DNA from 2 places in the Paenibacillus woosongensis genome. Region 2 is predicted to be linked to the other one. Evidence: a T-box and tRNA genes for the amino acid it is inferred to sense, from the RefSeq annotation. Region 2 holds a T-box; the other holds one or more tRNA genes.
The links. The T-box of region 2 lies ahead of leuS (leucine--tRNA ligase). A T-box ahead of a tRNA ligase gene usually reads a tRNA of that ligase, here a tRNA-Leu.
Positions count from the first base shown of each region.

Region 1: it has a tRNA-Leu gene. The T-box ahead of leuS (leucine--tRNA ligase) is inferred to sense a tRNA for this amino acid. The anticodon was not compared.

Region 1 covers NZ_CP126084.1:1,610,049-1,613,199, forward strand. The annotation lists gene QNH46_RS07040 (AzlC family ABC transporter permease) at 1-403, shown strand, start outside; gene QNH46_RS07045 (PAS domain-containing protein) at 426-1,061, opposite strand; gene QNH46_RS07050 (helix-turn-helix domain-containing protein) at 1,286-1,648, shown strand; tRNA gene QNH46_RS07055 (tRNA-Leu) at 1,711-1,793, shown strand; gene QNH46_RS07060 (alkaline phosphatase) at 1,990-3,151, shown strand, end outside.
Region 2 covers NZ_CP126084.1:3,607,962-3,611,112, reverse strand. The annotation lists gene QNH46_RS16675 (ABC transporter permease) at 1-207, shown strand, start outside; gene QNH46_RS16670 (ABC transporter permease) at 281-1,018, shown strand; T-box leader at 1,084-1,341, shown strand; gene leuS (leucine--tRNA ligase) at 1,443-3,151, shown strand, end outside.

The DNA.
Region 1 (3,151 bases), 2.0 Mb from region 2:
GGCGGCGGTAGGATTAACGGACGAGAGTTTTGTCGTAACTTACAACCGCGCTGCTGCCGGCGAAAAACTGGCGCCTTCCTATTATTTGACCTTTGCGCTGGCGGCATACGGATCATGGATTGCAGGTACGGTTGTCGGTGCGGGAATCGGCGAGATTGTTCCCTCAGAGGCCGCCGCTGTGCTTAGCTTTGCGCTTCCAGCGCTGTTCCTGGCACTATTGTTTGCTGGCGAGCGCACCCTTCCGCATCTGCTGGCAGCCTGCACGGGAGCGGCATTAGCTACGCTGGCAGGGCTCATGAATTTAGGCGGAATCGGCCTTATCTCTGGGGGGCTTATCGGGGCTACGGCTGGACAGCTGCTGTACAGGCAAAGGAGCAGAATCAGCAAACAAGCCAAAAGCTAATATCCGGATACTAGCGTTAGCCCTAGTCCTCATTTACGGGTAAATCAAGGATTGAAGAATATTTGGGATACAAGACTCGGATGCAATCCGGGCATATATCATGAGTAAATTCCGCATGGGTATTCCTGATCAGGAAGTTCTCGATTTCGTCCCAGTGGTTATCTTCATCCTTGATTCGCTTGCATACCGCACAGATCGGAAGCAGACCGCGCAGCGTGCGGATTTGCGAGATAATTTCTACAAGCTGCAGTTCATATTTCTTATAACGCGTCATATCTATGCAGCTCAGGACAACGCCGCCAATACAGTTCTCTTCCATAAGCGGAATAGCCTCCAATTGGAACCATATCGTTTCTTGCGACAACGACAAATGAATGTGGAATTCCTTGCTATAGAAAGAACAGTCCCCTTGGAGGATGTTATTCAACTGAGAAAGGAACATCGGGGCATTAGGGCACACATCCCGATTGTCCGGATTCTTTAGAAACTCGATAAGATTTAATCCGGGTCGATCCCATAAAGGAGATAGGCCCAACTGTGCGGCTTTCTTTGCCCAGGTTGGGTTCACCTGCTGGATGGTACCTTGGGAATCGGTTATGGCCAGGCTTTGGTTCAGGGACTGGGCAGCCGAAATCCATAAAGACGGACTATGGGTCATCGCGAACACTCCTATCTGAAATTACTAAAGGATAGATGCTGTCCTGGCTATTGTCACCGTGTGCGGGATCAAGAAGTGAAGGACCTCGATGGTCTATGATATAATGGCCTGGAAGGATTGCCCAAGACATAAAGAGGTTTAATCAGATTATATACGCAAATACGTAATTTTACAACCAAATGACGTAAATGCGTAATATTTTTTTGCGAAGGAGGGCCGAAGAGTTGTCTATTTATGAAAGGATCGAATCGCTCATCAAAAGCAAAGCTATGACCAAGAAGGAATTCTGCAAGGAACTTGGCATCAGCACCGGAAACTTGGGCGACTGGAAGCGCGGCAAATCTTCGCCCGGCACGAATAAGCTCATCGATATTGCCGCGTATTTCGATGTGAGTCTGGATTGGCTGATGACCGGCCGGGAACGCGAAGCAGTACAGGTGCATGAGGAAAGAGAAGCCTATGCTGCGGACGAGCCGGACTGGATCCGCCTTAGCAGCCGTTTAACAGAGCGTGAGAAGGCTTTTATTCAGGAGTATCTGGAGTTTACCGAATACCGCAGAAAGTTAAAGAGGATGGGCGGAAAATAATAACACTTTACTTTTAGTTCCCGCGGCGATATAATATGAAATGTTCGCTTCAAACATAACCTGCGGTCGTGGTGGAATGGCAGACACGCTATCTTGAGGGGGTAGTGGGTGTATACCCGTGGAGGTTCGAGTCCTCTCGACCGCATATGGCAAATGAAGAAAGCCGTTTTTTTAGTAGATTATATCTACTGAAGAAACGGCTTTTTTGCTGTGAATTGGATCTGGACCGTCACTCGAAGCCGACTGGCAGGTTTAACATTCGGAGAACAATCATTTGACATTCTCCTAAAGATTGGGATTTACACTCGTAATAGTTCTGATCATTGTTGGGAGGAGATCTAGTGAATAAACTACTGAAAGGCTTGGCAATCGGCGGGTTGGTATTATCCGTTGTTTCCGCCGGATCATTGGCAACAGCGAAGGAGAATACCTCGGGGGCGGCAGTCTCGAAAGGGCAGTCCAAAAATTTGATCGTCCTGATCGGGGACGGCATGGGGCCGGCGCAAGTATCGGCGGCTCGTTATTTTCAACAATACGAGAATAATGTAAAAAGCCTGAATTTAGATCCGTATTATGTCGGACAAGCGACGACTTATGCGGATCGCGGGGAAGACGGCGGGCAAATCGTCTCCGGAATTGTGACGGATTCGGCCTCTGCGGGCACGGCATTTGCCACGGGGCATAAAACGTATAACGCAGGTATCAGCGTCTCCAACGAAGACGTCTCCAGACCGTTTGCCTCTGTACTTGAAGCCGCTGAGCTGAATGGCAAATCGACAGGTCTCGTTACGACTGCGCGTATCACCCATGCCACTCCGGCCGTATACGCTTCGCATGTGCGCAACCGTGACAACGAGAACGCAATCGCATCGCAGTATCTGGATAGCGGGATCGATGTGCTGTTTGGCGGGGGCGAATCATTTTTCCTGACAAAAGAAGAAAGAGGCAAACGCAGCGATAAAAATCTTCTTCCTGAATTCGAGGCCAAAGGCTATAAAGTCGTAAAAACAGGACAAGGCCTAAGCAAGCTGTCTGCCAAGGATTCCAAAGTGCTGGGATTGTTCGGAAGCTCCCACGTTGCTTACGTGCCGGATCGTACGGCTGAAGTTCCAAGCCTGGCTGAGATGACCTCGAAGGCGCTCGAAATTTTGTCCGCCAACGAGAATGGGTTCGCCATTATGATCGAGGGAGGACGCATCGACCATGCCGGCCATGCGAACGATCTGCCAACGATGGTTCAAGAAGTGATAGATTTTGACGAGGCCTTTAAGGTGGCGATTGAATTCGCCAAGAAGGACGGAAATACGTCGGTCGTCGTTACCGCGGATCATGAAACGGGCGGCCTGTCCTTATCCCGGGACAACATTTACGAACTTAATGTAGATCTATGGAATCAACAGAAGAATTCCTCCGAGAGCTTGGTAACGGTTTTGAATGAGGCAAAAACGATCGCAGACGTGAAAAAAATCGTTGCGAACAATACTTGGATTACTGATCTGACTG
Region 2 (3,151 bases):
TTCCCTTCCTGGCTGCAGACAGTAGCGATGCTGCTTCCGTTTCAAGGCATCGTAAATACACCGGTAACGATTGGTCTCGGCATGGCGGGGACTGCAGAGTCGCTGCAGCTTATTGCGATCCAATGGGTGTGGGTCGTGCTTCTATGGCTGCTTGGCAGATGGATGTGGTCGTGGGCCGTACGGCAAATTACGATTCATGGGGGCTAGATATAGAATGAACAGGTCACCGCGAAGAATTTTATTTTTATACTGGAGATTATTCAGTCAGCAGTTAAAGGCCATGATGGAGTATTCCGCAGACTTCTATGTCATGATCGGCGCCGCCGCCATGACTCAAATTACCGGGTTCCTGTTCCTGTGGGTTGTTTTCTCACGGATTCCGGACATTCAGGGCTGGCAATTTTGGGAGGTGGCCTTCATGTATGCGGCGGTTTATGTTTCTGAAGGCATGGGCTCCTTATTCTTTGAAGGAACCTGGCGTATGCTGCGACTGGTCAATATGGGCGAGCTAGATCGTTATTTGGTGCGGCCGATGCCGGTCGTGCTGCAAATTTTCTGTACAGGAATCGGCATCAACGGGTTGGGCAATATTGTAATTGGCGGAACGATTATGGGGATGGCCTTGTCGCAAATCGAGATTGCCTGGAGCCCGGCTACGGCCGGCATGGCCGTCGTCCTGCTTGGGGCAGCGATGATCATCCGAGTAGCGATCAACCTGGCTGCCAATTGCTCGGCGTTCTGGATTCGCAATAGCGGCAATGCGTTCCCGATCATGATTCATAATCTGAGTGAATTTGCGAAATATCCGATGACGATTTTCTCGTTGGGATTACAGCTCTTTATTTCCATCGTTGTTCCTTTCGCGTTCGTCAGCTTTGTTCCGGCTGCTGCCCTGTTCGGCAAAGCGACCTGGAGCTACCTTGGCTGGTTCAGCCCGCTTGTGGCCCTGTACTGCTGGGGCCTTGCCCTGCTCCTGCTGCGGATCGGCTTGCGGCGGTATGAGAGCGCTGGAAATTAACGAGCCGTTCCCATTGACGATGGGGATGCAGTTTTATATAATGGTTGGTAATTAAAAATGGATATACAGGAACTTTGAAGAGGAATAATAGTTTGAATTCTGCCACCCAGAGAGCCGGTGCATGGTGCAAGCCGGTTGGAGAATGCAAATGAACTCGCCTCGGAGTTATGATGCAATGGGATTCTGCGCCTCGTATGGCAGGTGCTTGCCATCCCGGAAACATCATCGTCTTGCCCGCGTTAAGGGTGCAAAGGGAGCGGATGGCAAAGCATGCCGGAAGCTAACTAGGGTGGTACCACGGGAATACTCCTCTCGTCCCTAGCGATGATACGCTATGGGTCGGGAGGTTTTTCTTTTGATGGCCTGTCTGCTATTAGAAAATACGTCAATCGGCGTTTTTATTCACTGAAGGGAGTTTAAGATCATGAGCAATAACAATCAATCTCACGATGTATACCGTGCCCAGGCGATTGAGCCGAAGTGGCAGGCATACTGGGATGAGCATCAAACATTCAAAACTACGGAGGAGCCGGGCAAACCGAAATTTTATGCGCTGGATATGTTCCCCTATCCATCGGGGGCAGGCCTTCACGTAGGCCATCCGGAGGGATATACGGCGACGGATATCGTCTCGCGGTACAAGCGGATGCGCGGCTATAACGTGCTTCACCCGATGGGCTGGGACGCATTCGGCCTGCCTGCGGAGCAGCATGCCCTGGATACGGGCGAGCATCCCCGTGATATTACGGTTAAGAACATCAATAATTTCCGGCGCCAGATCAAGTCGCTGGGCTTCTCCTATGATTGGGACCGGGAGATCAGCACGACGGATCCGGAATATTATAAATGGACACAATGGATCTTCATCCAGCTCTATAAGAAAGGCCTTGCCTACGTGGCCGAGGTGCCTGTCAACTGGTGTCCGGCACTTGGAACCGTCCTGGCGAACGAAGAGGTTATCGACGGCAAGAGCGAACGCGGGGGTCACCCTGTTATCCGCAAGCCGATGCGCCAATGGGTATTGAAGATTACCGAATATGCCGAGCGTCTGCTGGAGGATCTGGAGGAGCTCGACTGGTCGGAGAGCATCAAGGATATGCAGCGCAACTGGATCGGCAAGTCCGAAGGGGCTGAGGTCGTATTCCAGATCGAGGGAAGCGATGAGACACTGAGGGTGTTCACGACACGTCCAGACACTTTGTTTGGAGCGAGCTATGCCGTGCTTGCGCCAGAGCATGAGCTGGTGGAGAAAATTACGACAGAAGCCCAGCGCGCCGCAGTGTCAGACTACCGGGAGCAGGCTGCCCGCAAGAGCGATCTGGAGCGTACGGATTTGGCGAAAGAAAAAACCGGCGTCTTTACCGGAGCCTATGCGATCAATCCGGTGAACGGCGAGAAACTGCCGGTATGGATCGCGGATTACGTGCTGGCCGGTTATGGAACAGGCGCGATTATGGCCGTTCCTGGACACGACGAGCGCGACTATGAATTCGCAAAGCAGTTCGGTCTGCCGATTATCGAGGTTGTGGAGGGCGGAAATATCGCGGAAGGAGCCTATGCAGGGGATGGCGCGCACGTCAATTCCGATTTCCTGAACGGTCTGCGCAACGAAGAAGCGATTAAGAAGATGATCGCTTGGCTGGAGGAGAACGGCAAAGGCCGCGGAAAAGTAAGCTACCGCCTGCGCGATTGGCTGTTCAGCCGCCAGCGCTATTGGGGGGAGCCGATTCCGATCCTGCATCTCGAGGACGGCACGATGAAGCCGGTGCCGGAAGATCAACTGCCGGTGCTTCTGCCGGAGGTTGATCATATCGAGCCTTCCGGTACGGGAGAGTCGCCGCTCGCTAACGTGACGGAGTGGGTAAATACAACAGATCCAGAGACGGGCCTTCCAGCGCGCCGCGAGACAAATACGATGCCGCAATGGGCAGGAAGCTGCTGGTATTATTTGCGGTACATTGATCCGCACAATGATAAGGAGCTGTGCTCCAAGGAGAAGCAGGAAGAGTGGCTGCCGGTTGACCTGTACATCGGCGGAGCCGAGCACGCGGTGCTTCATTTGCTCTACGCCCGTTTCTGGCACAAGGTTCTATATGACCTAGGCGTTGTGTCTACGAAGGAGCCGTTCCACAA